DNA from 4 places in the Streptomyces sp. NPDC028907 genome. Region 1 is predicted to be linked to each of the others. Evidence: riboswitches for the same ligand, from Rfam matches in the RefSeq annotation. Region 1 holds a riboswitch; each other region holds the start of a gene.
The links. A riboswitch is a leader RNA that binds a small molecule or an ion and turns the genes downstream of it on or off. The one in region 1 is predicted to bind cobalamin.
Positions count from the first base shown of each region.

Region 1 (3,197 bases):
CCGACGACACGACCGTCACCGACCCCCTCGGCGACTACCTCGCCTCCCTCGAACGCGTCGCCCGCCTCGCCCCCGCCGAGGTCCTCCCGGCCCACCAGCACACGTTCGCCGACGCACCGGCCCGCGTACGGGAGTTGCTGGCCCATCACGAGTCCCGCCTCACCGACCTCCAGGCCCTCCTCGCCGAACCCCTCACCCCCTGGCAGCTCGCGGAACGCATGGAGTGGAACCGGCCCTGGGCCCAAATCCCCTACGGCTCCCGGAACATCGCCATCGCGGAGGCCGAGGCGCATCTGCGCCGACTGGTGAAGCTGGGGCACGCGGAGGCGGTGCCGGGGAGCGAGCCGGTGACGTACGTCGCCGTTTAATACAGCCCATGGAGTACTCGCCCATGGAGCACCTTCTCGCCGAGCGTGCCTGCGCACGCGTAGTCATCGACTTCGTCCACCGCCTCGACCTCGGCGAACCGTCCTTGGTCGCCGAGCTGTTCACCGAGGACGGCACCTGGGAGTGGCCGGCGGGCGAGCGGCTCGTCTCGGGGCGGGACGCGTTGCGGGCGTACTTCGGCTCGCGCCCCGCCGACCGCCTCTCGCGCCGCGTCATGTCCAACATCCTGGTCACGGTGACCTCGTCCGACACCGCGACGGCGACCTCGTACTTCACGACGTACCGCGTCGACGGCCACGAGGGCGGACTCCTCCCGCCGGGACCGCCGGTCCAGGTGGGCCACTACGCCGACACCTTCCACAGATCGCCGGACGGCACCTGGCTCCTGTCCGCTCGGGTCCTCCACCTGGCCTTCGGCGGGCCGACCCCGCGCCCGCCTACGCCATGAACGACCGGACCAACTCCTCCGCCGCACCCAGCACTTCGATCTCCCGCTCCGTCATCGTCGGGTTGGCGGCCCGTCGCCGTCGGGCCTCCGTGAGGCCGTCTTCGGTGAGGTCGGACGGGTCGGTGAGGAGGCCCGCGAGAGTCGCGCGGACGGGGGCGGAGGGGTAGTGGTCGTCGGCCAGGGCCACTTGGGCGAGGATCAGGGCCGACATGCCCCAGTCCAGGCCCGGCTCGCCCTCCTCCGCGTTGGCCCAGTCGATGACGTAGGGGCCGTCGGGCGTGAGCATCACGTTCTCCGGGTGGAGGTCCAGGTGGACGACCCGGCCGGGGACGGTGTGCAGCTGTCGCAGGAGGCGGGCCAGGGTCCGCCCCGCCTCGCGGGCATCTATCCGGCCCGCGAAGAAGGCCTCCAGCATCGTCGGACCGTAGAGCCGTTCCATGACCAGCTCGGAGCGGGTGCAGTCGGCGAGCCGGACGCGGGGCACCGGAAAGCCGTGCGCGCGCAGGCGCTCCATCAGGGCCGCCTCGGCGCGCCCGTCGGCGTAGCCCTCCCGGTCGTGGCGCACCACCCACGCCGCGTCGATCTCGTACACGTCGGAGGCGCGCCCCGAACCGAGCAGCCGCCGTCCCGCTCTCCCCGCACCCTCGGTGATCCCCATGCGGCCGAACCTACCGCCGCTCACCGCCTCCCCTCAGCCGCTTCCCTACGGGCCGGTAGAGTGGCCGCGTCGCCATCACACCCGTACAGGGGGAAGCCGGTGCAAATCCGGCGCTGACCCGCAACCGTGAACCGGTCGTAGCAGGCCGGTGAGCCGGATCGCCCGTACGGATTCGTGACCGGCTCACGTGCCCCGGCAGCCCGCCGGAGCACGGCACCGTCGAGGTATACGGAGCCGAGCCGCCCGGGGGTCTCCCCTGTGCTGCCCGGCCCCTTGAGGGAAGGGCATCCGCCGATCATGTACGTCCGCCGCAGCGCCGCGGTCCTGGCCGCCGTCACCGTGATCGGCACGGTCACGCCCGCCTTCGCCGCCGACCCGTCTCCGTCGCCCTCCGTCGCCCTCCCGTCCGGGCTGTACGGCACCACGGACCCCACGTACGACGGCGTGTGGCGCCAGTCGCTCGCGCTGCTCGCCCAGGACACGATGGACGTGCAGCCGGCGGCGAAGGCCGTGGACTGGCTCACCGGGCAGCAGTGCGCCGACGGCGGGTTCGCGCCGTTCCGTGCCGACGTCTCGAAGGCCTGCGACGCGAAGACGCCGGTCGACACCAACAACACGGCCGCCGCCGTCCAGGCCCTCGCCGCGCTCGGCGGCCACGACACGGCGGCCGGCAAGGCGGTGGACTGGCTGAAGTCCGTGCAGAACGAGGACGGCGGCTGGGGGTACATGCCGGGCGGCGCAAGTGACGCGAACTCGACGTCCGTCGTGGTCGGTGCGCTCGCCGCCGTCGGCGAGAAGCCCGCGGACGTGCGCAAGGCGGGCAAGTCGCCGTACGACGCCCTGTTGAAGCTGTCCCTGCCGTGCGGCGACGAGGACGCGGGGGCGTTCGCGTTCCAGCCCGACAAGAAGGGCTCGCTGGCGGCCAACGCCGACGCGACCGCCGCGGGCGTGGTGGGCGTCCTCGGCCAAGGGCTCGTGGCGACCGCGGGCAAGGCACCCGCGAGCACCCGGAAGTGCCTGGGCGGCAAGACCCCGACGCCCGCCGACGCGGCCCTCAACGGTGCCGTCCACCTCGCCCGCGACCTGAGCGGGACCGGCTACCTGAAGTCCGTGCTGCCCGGCGCCAAGGACCAGCCGGACTACGGCAACACCGCCGACGCAGTGGTGGCGCTCTCCGCCGCCGGACTGACCCAGCGGGGCCGGGAGATCCTGGTCTGGCTTGAGGGGCACTACGCCGCCTGGGCCGAGCAGAGCGGTCCCGCCGCCTACGCCCAGCTGATCTTCGCCGCGCACGCCACCGGCACCGATCCGCGCGACTTCGGCGACACGGACCTCGTCAAGCAGCTCAACGCGACGGGTCCGGCGCCGCGGTCGGCGCCGAACGCGACGGTCACGGCGTCGGCGAAGCCCTCCGAGGAGGAGAAGGAGGACGACGGCGACAGCCCGTTCGGCGTCTGGTGGTACGTCGGCATCTTCCTGGTCGTCGGCATCGGCATCGGCTTCCTGCTCAGCGGCCGCAACAAGGGCAAGTGACGTGACCGTGATCCGCCGCGCTCTCCCGCTCGTCCTGGCCGTGCTGGTCGTCCTGACCGGCGCGGTCCAGGCGCAGGCGACCGGCTACCGCTACTGGTCCTTCTGGCACCGCGACGGCGAACGGTGGACGTACGCGACCCAGGGCCCGTCCCTCGCCCGCCCCTCCGACGG
Region 1 covers NZ_JBVHVE010000001.1:789,227-792,423, forward strand. The annotation lists gene ACZ4UU_RS03495 (MBL fold metallo-hydrolase) at 1-368, shown strand, start outside; gene ACZ4UU_RS03500 (nuclear transport factor 2 family protein) at 392-835, shown strand; gene ACZ4UU_RS03505 (phosphotransferase) at 825-1,493, opposite strand; cobalamin riboswitch at 1,526-1,673, shown strand; gene ACZ4UU_RS03510 (prenyltransferase/squalene oxidase repeat-containing protein) at 1,791-3,026, shown strand; gene ACZ4UU_RS03515 (SCO2322 family protein) at 3,034-3,197, shown strand, end outside.

Region 2 (3,197 bases), on a different contig from region 1:
CGCGACCTGACTGACGTCGGCGGGCAGGCCCGCGAGGTCCGCCTCCGCGCGGATGGTGGCAAAGGACTGGCGGTAGATCGCCGCGCCGTCCTTCTCGTACTCGAACACCGTGCTCCTACAGGTCATGCGTGCGGGCCGCCGCCAGGTCGGCGGCGAGCTTCGATGGATGGTCGGTCGTCGTCGTGGCGCGAACCCGGCCGCCCGCCACGACGGAGATCAGGTAGCCGCCGTCCGGGGCCGCGACGACGTCCACATGATCGCCGCGCGGACGGCCGCAACGGCGCTCGCAGCCGGACCAGTACGCCGGCAGCCCGCCGCCCGCGCCGAGCGACGCGGCCGCGTCCGTCCGGATGTCCGCCCGCGACTTGGCACAACCGGGCCGTCCGATGCAGGCACCGACGCCGAGCCAGGGAGAGGCCGGATCCGTGATCAGACCGACGGAGTCTAGGCCGACAAGCCGGTCGGAGCGCACTGTGGGAAGGATCACTCCACGCCAAGGTGTCAGCCGCAGTTCCCCGGACGCGGTCGCCGTCAGCTCGGTCCACTGCGCTGCGGTGAGGCGGCCCAGCGGGGCGAGGACGGACAGGCTCGTCGTGCCGTCGGGGCCGGTGACGACGCCGGGGGCGGGGGACGGTTCGCTCGCCTGCGGCCAGGCCGGCGAGGCGTGTCCGGCCCTCAGCCGCCGAACGATCTCCTGCGCCAACTCATCGGCGGGCACCGGCAGTTCGGCCACCCGCCAGACCTGGCCGGCACTCGCCTCCAGGAAGACCTCGGCGGCCAGCAACGCGGCCCGAGGCGCGTCCTCGGCGGTGAGGACCACGACGCAATCGGCGGCCCCGATCCGCAGCCACACGGCACCGTCCGGCGCGGCCCGCAGTGTCACGTCCGCGTCGAGCCCGGCCACGTCCCCGCGCCCGTCGTCGAGCGCGAACAGGAACCGCCCGGACAGCCGGGCCGCCGCCTCGCTCGCGCACAGCAGCTCGTCCAACGCCCGCAGCCACGGCCGTACGTCGGCGTGGCCGCGCCCGTCCAGCCCGGACAGCGGCGAGGCCACCACATTGCGTACGCGTTCGTGCCGCCACGACGGCAGCAGCCCGGCCGTCTCCAGCCGGCCCGCCAACTCCCCGCCGCAGCCGGTCGGCAGACCGCGCAGCTGGACGTTGCCCCGCGACGTCAGATGCAGCTCCCCGTCGCCGAGGTCGAGCGCCGCCCGGCCGAGTTCCCGCGCCTGACCGACCTGGAGCACGCCTCCGGGAATCCGGATCCGGGCGAGTGCGCCGTCGTCCGCCGTGTGGAGCCTCAGTGCGCCCGGGCATGCGTCGTCGCGGTCCCGTGTGACCCCTGTGGCCTGGGACGACGGTCGGATGGAGGGCGTGGACATGGCGGCGAGCATACCGACCGCCCCGGCGACCGTATGCCGCCGCCTCCGCATGCCGACGGCTGGTCCCGTGCCCCTTACTATGCTTCTCGGTGGATCATCCGGTCCGCCACCGCCACGACGGCGACAGGGGAGGAAGCCGGTGCGAATCCGGCGCGGTCCCGCCACTGTGAGCCCACCCCGCCAGGGTCGGGTGAGTCAGGAACTCCCGCCGTCAGACACCACCCGGGGCGCGGACACCCCGAGGAAGGCCGACGCCGCATGATCCTGCTCCTGTCGACGTCCGACACCGACCTGCTCAGCGCCCGCGCTGCGAACGGCCCGGTCCCGTACCGCTTCGCCAACCCCGCCCGGCTCCCGCTCGACGACCTGCCCGCGCTCCTCGACGGCGTCGACCTCGTCGTCGTACGCCTCCTCGGTGGTCTGCGCGCCTGGCAGGAAGGCCTCGACCTGCTGCTCGCAGACGGCCGCCCGGTCGTCGTCCTCACCGGCGAACAGGCCCCGGACGCCCAGCTGATGGCCGCCTCCACGGTCCCGGTCGGCATCGCCGCCGAGGCCCACGCCTACCTCGCCCACGGTGGCCCGGCCAACCTGGAGCAGCTCGCCCGCTTCCTGTCGGACACGGTCCTGCTGACCGGGCACGGCTTCGAGGCACCCGCGGCCGCGCCGAGCTGGGGCCCGCTGGCGCGCGAGCCCCGGCAGACGGACGGCCCGACGATCGCCGTGCTCTACTACCGCGCCCACCACATGAGCGGCAACACGGCGTTCGTGGGCGCCCTGTGCGACGCGATCGAGGACGCGGGCGGCCGGCCGCTGCCGCTGTACGTCGCTTCCCTGCGGGCCCCCGAGCCCGAACTCATCGACGAACTGCGCGCCGCCGACGCCATCGTCACCACTGTCCTCGCCGCGGGCGGCACCAAGCCCGCCGAGGCGTCCGCCGGCGGCGACGACGAGTCCTGGGACGCGGGCGCCCTGACCTCCCTCGACGTGCCGATCCTCCAGGCCCTGTGCCTGACCGGATCCCGGTCCGCCTGGGAGGAGAACGACGAGGGCGTCTCCCCGCTCGACGCCGCCAGCCAGATCGCCGTACCCGAGTTCGACGGCCGGCTCATCACCGTGCCGTTCTCCTTCAAGGAGATCGACGCCGACGGCCTGCCCGCCTACGTCGCCGACCCCGAGCGCGCGGCGCGCGTCGCCGGAATCGCCGTACGCCACGCCCGGCTTCGGCACATCCCGGCCGCCGACAAGCGCCTGGCCCTGGTCCTGTCCGCCTACCCGACCAAGCACTCCCGGATCGGCAACGCGGTCGGCCTCGACACCCCCGCCAGCGCCGTCGCGCTGCTCAGGCGCCTGCAGGCCGAGGGCTACGACTTCGGCGACAGCGACATCCCCGGCCTGGTCTCCGGCGACGGCGACGAGCTGATCCGCGCGCTCATCGAGGCCGGCGGCCACGACCAGAACTGGCTCACCGAGGAGCAGTTGGCCCGCAACCCGGTGCGGATCCCGGCGGCCGATTACCGGCGCTGGTTCGCCACGCTGCCCGAGGAACTGCGGACGGCAGTCGAGGAGCACTGGGGCCCGGCGCCCGGCGAGATGTTCGTCGACCGCAGCCGCAACGCGGAGGGCGACATCGTCCTCGCGGCCCTGCGCTTCGGCAACCTGCTGATCCTCATCCAGCCCCCGCGCGGCTTCGGCGAGAACCCCATCGCCATCTACCACGACCCGGACCTCCCGCCGTCCCACCACTACCTCGCCGCCTACCGCTGGATCGCGGCCCGCGCCGAGGACGGCGGGTTCGGCGCCGACGCGATGATCCACC
Region 2 covers NZ_JBVHVE010000010.1:101,371-104,567, forward strand. The annotation lists gene ACZ4UU_RS28800 (precorrin-8X methylmutase) at 1-126, opposite strand, end outside; gene ACZ4UU_RS28805 (cobalamin biosynthesis protein CobG) at 116-1,381, opposite strand; cobalamin riboswitch at 1,455-1,605, shown strand; gene cobN (cobaltochelatase subunit CobN) at 1,640-3,197, shown strand, end outside.
Region 2: linked by a shared signal. The riboswitch ahead of cobN (cobaltochelatase subunit CobN) and the one ahead of ACZ4UU_RS03510 (prenyltransferase/squalene oxidase repeat-containing protein) in region 1 are both predicted to bind cobalamin.

Region 3 (3,197 bases), 730 kb from region 1:
GAGGTCGCCAACACGATCTCCAAGGGTCTCGTCGACGAGACCGGCATCCGTCCCGAGGTCATCTTCGCCGCGTTGGTCGGCGCGATCCTCTGGAATCTGCTCACCTGGCTGGTGGGCCTGCCCTCCAGCTCCTCGCACGCCCTGATGGGCGGCCTGATCGGCGCCACCATCGCCTCGGCCGGCATGGGCGCGGTCCACGGCGACGTGCTCGTCACCAAGGTGCTGATCCCGGCCATCGCCGCCCCGCTGGTCGCGGGCATCGCGGCGCTGCTCGCCACGCGCCTGACCTACACGCTCGGCAAGAAGGCCGACGGCGAGGCCAGCAGGAAGGGCTACCGCGCCGGCCAGATAGCCTCCGCCGGCCTGGTCTCCCTCGCGCACGGCACCAACGACGCGCAGAAGACGATGGGCATCATCACCCTCGCTCTGGTCGCCGGCGGCACCCTGGCCCCCGACTCCGACCCGCCCATGTGGGTCATCCTCTCCGCGGGTCTGGCCATCGCGCTCGGCACCTACCTCGGCGGCTGGCGCATCATCCGCACCATGGGCAAGGGCCTGACCGACCTCCAGCCGCAGCAGGGCTTCGCCGCCCAGACCAGCGCGGCCACCGTCATCCTGGCCTCCTCCCACCTCGGCTTCTCCCTCTCCACCACGCACTCCGTCTCCGGCTCGGTGATGGGCGCGGGCCTCGGCCGCAAGGGCGGCGTGGTCCGCTGGTCGACGGCCACCCGGATGTTCGTCGCCTGGGGTCTGACCCTGCCGGCCGCCGCCCTGGTCGGGGCGCTCGCCGAGTACGTGACGGGCTTCGGCGCCTGGGGCACGGCCATCGTCGCGGTCTTCCTGGTCGGCTCCAGCGCCGCGATCTGGAAGATCTCCCGCCGCGAGGTCATCGACCACACCAACGTCAACGAGACCGAGGAGCCGGCCGGCGTGGTGACCACGGCCATGGCCGCCGTGACCCCGCCCCCGGCGGGCACGACGACCGAGGACCTGTCGGCCACCATCCCGGCCCCGGCCTCCGAGCCGACGGCGACGCCGTCCGCGTCCCCCTCGCCCTCTCAGGCCACGGTCTGACCCCACCCGGTTACCCCTCCCGGTACTCAAGGAAGAAGAAGCATGAAGATCGACTGGGCGGCTCTCGGCTCCGTCTTCGGCGTCAGCCTCGTGGTCACCGTGGCCCTCGTGGGCCTGTTCACCCTCGGCATCTCGGGCCTGTCCCGCCGCGAACGAGCGGTGGCCCAGGGCGACTCGGCCGCGCTCGCGGTCACCGGCGCGTACGCGTGCTTCGCGGCATGCGCGGCGGCCGTGGGATACGGCATCTATCTGATCGTGGCCTGACGGCCCGACGTACGGCGCACGCGCCACCTGAATCACCCGAGGTGCGGGACGGATCACCGTCCCGCACCTCACGCCTGTGTGGGCCTTCGCACACTCTCCCGTCGCAGGTCAACGGCAAGTTGACGGCCCTTCCAACCCCGTGGTGGACTTCCGGGGCCAGCTACGGCGGCAGGAGAGGAAGCCGGTGTGAATCCGGCGCGGTCCCGCCACTGTCACCGGGGTAGAAAGCCCCGGGAGCCAGGAACTCTCACCGCCGGTCTCGTCGAACCAGGGCGTGGACACCCTGAGTGAGGACAGAACGCGATGCTCGCCTGCCGATCGACACGCAGTATCAGACCGTCGTCTGACCCCACGGTCGGCTGACCCCGATGCGAGCCGATCGCGTCTTCGCGTACGGCGCCGCCGCCGGACTTCTCGGTGACCTGCTGCTCGGCGACCCTCGCCGGGGGCATCCGGTCGCCGCGTTCGGGCGTGCCGCCGGCGCCGTGGAAAGAGTGTTGTGGCGCGACCACCGCGCGCGGGGTGCGGTGCACACCGCTGTGTGCGCCGGTGGCGCCGTGGCGCTGGGCGCCGTCGCCGCCCGTGTCGTCCGTACCTCCTCCGCCGCCTCCGTCGCGCTGACCGGCGCCGCCACCTGGGCGGTGGTCGGGGGGACTTCGCTCGCCCGGGAGGCGCGGACGATCGGGCGCGCCCTGGAGGCCGGTGACGTCGAGGGTGCGCGGGCGCGGCTGCCGCATCTGTGCGGGCGGGATCCGCAGGCGCTGGACGCGGACGGGATCGCGCGGGCGGTCGTGGAGTCCGTCGCCGAGAACACCTCCGACGCGGTGGTCGGGGCCCTGGTGTGGGGGGCCGTCGGCGGGGTGCCGGGGCTGCTCGGGTTCCGGGCCGTGAACACACTCGACGCCATGGTGGGGCACAGGTCGCCCAAGTACCGGCGGTACGGCTGGGCTTCGGCGCGGCTCGACGACGTGGCCGGATGGCCGGGGGCGCGGTTGACCGCCGTACTGGCCGCCGTCGCGGGCGGTGACCCCCGGGGTGCAGTACGGGCCTGGCGGGCCGACGCCGGCCGGCACCCGAGCCCCAACGCCGGGCCCGTCGAGGCCTCGTTCGCGGGGGCGCTCGGGGTGCGCCTCGGCGGGACGCTGTCGTACGGCGGGCGGGTCGAGCACCGGCCGGTGCTCAACGGGGCGGGGCGCGCCGTCGCCGTCCAGGACATCGAGCGGGCCGTACGGCTGTCGAAGCGCGTCGGCTGGCTGGCGCTCGGCGTCTGTGCCGCCGCGCGCCGTATCGCGAAGGGACGTACGTCATGACGGGCGGGGGACTTCTCGTCGCCGGCACCACCTCGGACGCCGGCAAGAGCGTCGTCACGGCGGGAATCTGCCGGTGGCTGGTACGGCAGGGGGTCAAGGTCGCGCCGTTCAAGGCGCAGAACATGTCCCTCAACTCGTTCGTGACGCGCGAGGGCGCCGAGATCGGGCGGGCGCAGGCCATGCAGGCGCAGGCGTGCCGCGTGGAGCCGACCGCGCGGATGAATCCCGTGCTGCTCAAGCCCGGCGGCGAGCGGAGCAGCCAGGTCGTGCTGCTGGGCAAGCCGGTGGGCGAGATGAGCGCACGCGGGTACCACGGCGGACGGCAGCGGGCGCTGCTCGGGACCGTGCTCGACTGTCTCGCGGAACTGCGGGACACGTACGACGCGGTGATCTGCGAGGGCGCCGGGTCTCCGGCGGAGATCAATCTGCGGCGGACCGACATCGTCAACATGGGCATCGCCCGCACCGCCCGGCTGCCCGTGCTGGTCGTGGGCGACATCGACCGCGGGGGCGTCTTCGCCTCCTTCTTCGGGACCGTGGCGCTGCTCT
Region 3 covers NZ_JBVHVE010000001.1:62,772-65,968, forward strand. The annotation lists gene ACZ4UU_RS00330 (inorganic phosphate transporter) at 1-1,074, shown strand, start outside; gene ACZ4UU_RS00335 (hypothetical protein) at 1,117-1,338, shown strand; cobalamin riboswitch at 1,465-1,604, shown strand; gene ACZ4UU_RS00340 (cobalamin biosynthesis protein) at 1,707-2,648, shown strand; gene ACZ4UU_RS00345 (cobyric acid synthase) at 2,645-3,197, shown strand, end outside.
Region 3: linked by a shared signal. The riboswitch ahead of ACZ4UU_RS00340 (cobalamin biosynthesis protein) and the one ahead of ACZ4UU_RS03510 (prenyltransferase/squalene oxidase repeat-containing protein) in region 1 are both predicted to bind cobalamin.

Region 4 (3,197 bases), on a different contig from region 1:
GGTCGCCCTCGCGCCAGGCGACGGCCACGCGCGTGCGGGCGTCGCCGGGCTCGATCCTGCGGAAGGCGACGCCTTTGAGGCGGATACGGCGGATGCTCGCCGGTGCCAGGGAGACGCCGAGGCCGGTCTCCACCAGGGCGCACACGGTCTGCCACTCCACGGCGTGCTGGGCGGTCCGCGGCGTGAAGCCGGCTTCGGCGCACAGGCCGGTGATCCGGTCGTACAGCCGCGGGCCGACCGCACGCGGCAGCAGTACGAAGGGCGAGTCCGCCAACTGCGCGACCCGTACGGTCCGTTGTGCGGCCAGCGGATGGGCGGACGGCAGCACGGCCACGAACGGCTCGCTGAGTACGGTTCTGAAGCCGAGCTCCGGCTGGTCGGCGGGGGGCTCGCGCAGGAGGCCGACGTCGATGGTCCCGTCGTGCAGGGCGGCGATCTGCGGCGCGGTGGTCATCTCGTGGATGTCCAGGAGTACGCCGGGGAACCGGCCCCGGAAGGTGCGCAGCAGGCCGGGCAGCACGGTCAGGGCGAGGGAGGCGGCGAAGCCGAGGCGCAGGCTGCCGGCCCGGCCGCTGCCGACGGCACGGGCCGCGGCCAGGCCGTCCGTGAGGTCGGTGAGGGCGCGCCGGGCGGCGGGCAGCAGTTCGCGGCCCGCCGGGGTGAGCGTGACGCGTCCTGGTGCTCGGTGGAACAGGGCGTGGCCGACCTTGTCCTCCAGGCGTCGGATCTGCTGGCTCAGCGGTGGCTGGGCGATGCCCAGGCGGGCGGCGGCGTGGCCGAAGTGGAGTTCCTCGGCGAGTACGACGAAGGCGTGCAGCTGTGGCAGGGGCAGTTCCGGTCGGTCCATACGCCTAGGGATATCAGGCCATGCCTCCTGCCGTATTAGACGTATCAGCGCTGGTCGACTTAGCGTGCGGCGCATGACAGAGCGACGTGCGATCCTCAGCGGCTCGACCTTCGAGGAGCAGATCGGCTATGCCCGTGCCGTGGTCGACGGCGACTGGGTGCATGTGTCCGGGACGACCGGGTTCGACTACAGCACGATGACGATCTCCGACGACGTGGGGGAGCAGGCGGAGCAGTGCCTGCGCAATATCGAGGCGGCGCTGGCCGAGGCGGGGTGCACCTTCGCCGATGTGGTGCGGGTGCGGTACCTGCTGCCCGACCGCGAGGACTTCGAGCCCTGCTGGCCGGTCCTGCGCCGCCGCTTCGGTGATGTCCGGCCGGCCGCCACGATGCTCATGTGCGGTCTCGCCGACCCTCGTATGAAGATCGAGATAGAGGTGTACGCGCGTCGGCCCCTCGCGTAGCGCCCCTTTCGCGCCCCCTGGGCGCGCTTGTCAGCCACCCTGTCCGGGCACTACTGTCACCACGCCTTGGTGAACGGGAAACCCGGTGTGATGCCGGTGCGGCCCTCGCCACTGTGAATCGGGAAGTCCGGCTCCAGCCCTCACGGGCAGCCACTGGGTCCTTCGGGACCCGGGAAGGCGGAGCACGGGCGGTGGTACCCGTAAGCCAGGAGACCGACCAAGGCGCGTCAACCATCCACGAGGTGCTGGAGAGGGTCTGCTGAGCCATGCACATAGCCGAGGGTTTCCTGCCTCCGGCGCACGCGGTCGCCTGGGGCGTCGCGTCCGCGCCCTTCGTCGTCCACGGCGTCCGTTCACTCACCCGTGAGGTCAAGGAGCACCCGGAGAGCACGCTGCTCCTCGGCGCCTCCGGAGCCTTCACGTTCGTCCTGTCCGCGCTGAAGCTGCCCTCGGTGACCGGCAGTTGCTCGCATCCCACGGGCACCGGTCTGGGTGCCATCCTGTTCCGGCCGCCGATCATGGCGGTACTGGGCACCATCACCTTGCTCTTCCAGGCGCTGCTGCTCGCGCACGGCGGTCTGACGACGCTCGGCGCCAACGTCTTCTCGATGGCGATCGTCGGCCCCTGGGCCGGGTACGCGATCTACAGGCTGCTGCGGCGCTACGACGTGCCGCTCATGGTCGCCGTGTTCTTCGGCGCCTTCCTAGCCGACCTGTCCACCTACTGCGTGACCAGCGTCCAGCTGGCCCTCGCCTTCCCCGACCCGAGCAGCGGATTCCTGGGCGCGCTCGGCAAGTTCGGCTCCATCTTCGCCGTCACCCAGATCCCCCTCGCGGTGAGCGAGGGACTGCTCACGGTGCTCGTGATGCGGCTGCTGGTGCAGTCCAGCAAGGGCGAACTGACCCGGCTGGGCGTGCTCCTGGCGAAGAAGCAGTCCCGGACCGAGACCGAGGCGGTGGCCCGATGAGCAGGAACACGAAGATCAACATTCTGCTGCTGGTCGTCGTGGCCGCCCTCGCGGTGCTGCCGCTGGCCCTCGGCCTGGGCGACCACAAGGAGGAGCCGTTCGCGGGCGCCGACGGTGAGGCGGAGTCGGCGATCACCGAGATCGAGCCGGACTACGAGCCGTGGTTCTCGCCGCTCTACGAGCCGCCGTCCGGCGAGATCGAGTCGGCCCTGTTCTCCCTCCAGGCGGCCCTCGGGGCCGGCGTCCTCGCCTACTACTTCGGTCTGCGCCGGGGACGGCGGCAGGGCGAGGAGCGGGCGCTGGAGCGGGCCGGCGGCGCGGAGAGCACGGCCGGCGCGACCGCCGCCGAGGAGTCCCCGGCCGAGAGGTCCTGACCCCTCGTGCTGCCGATCGACGCGGCGGCGCACAGCAGTCGCTGGCGCCGCCGTCACCCCGTGGACAAGGCCGTGCTCGGGCTCGGCCTCACCGTGCTCGCGATCTCCTTGCCGCCCTGGCCGGGCGCCGCGCTGGTCCTGGTCACCGCACTCGCGGTACTGCTGGGTCCGGCGGGCGTGCCCGCGCGGCGGCTGTGGCGGGCCTACCGTGTGCCGCTCGGCTTCTGTGTGACCGGCGCGCTCACCCTGCTCGTCCAGGTCGGCGGGCCGGACGGCTTCGTGTCCCTGGCCGGCGAGGGCCCGCTGCGTGCCGGGGAGTTGCTGCTGCGCACCTCGGCCGCCTCGCTGGGCGTGCTGCTGTTCGCCTTCACCACGCCGATGTCCGACCTGCTGCCCCGCCTGGTGAAGGCCGGGGTGCCCGCGCCCGTCGTCGACGTCGCCCTGGTGACGTACCGGATGAGCTTCCTGCTCCTGGACTCCGTGCGCCGTATCCGGGAGGCCCAGGCCGCGCGGCTCGGGCACACCGGCAGGGCCGCGGAGTGGCG
Region 4 covers NZ_JBVHVE010000005.1:168,281-171,477, reverse strand. The annotation lists gene ACZ4UU_RS16760 (LysR family transcriptional regulator) at 1-847, opposite strand, end outside; gene ACZ4UU_RS16755 (RidA family protein) at 921-1,310, shown strand; cobalamin riboswitch at 1,361-1,546, shown strand; gene ACZ4UU_RS16750 (energy-coupling factor ABC transporter permease) at 1,577-2,278, shown strand; gene ACZ4UU_RS16745 (energy-coupling factor ABC transporter substrate-binding protein) at 2,275-2,652, shown strand; gene cbiQ (cobalt ECF transporter T component CbiQ) at 2,659-3,197, shown strand, end outside.
Region 4: linked by a shared signal. The riboswitch ahead of ACZ4UU_RS16750 (energy-coupling factor ABC transporter permease) and the one ahead of ACZ4UU_RS03510 (prenyltransferase/squalene oxidase repeat-containing protein) in region 1 are both predicted to bind cobalamin.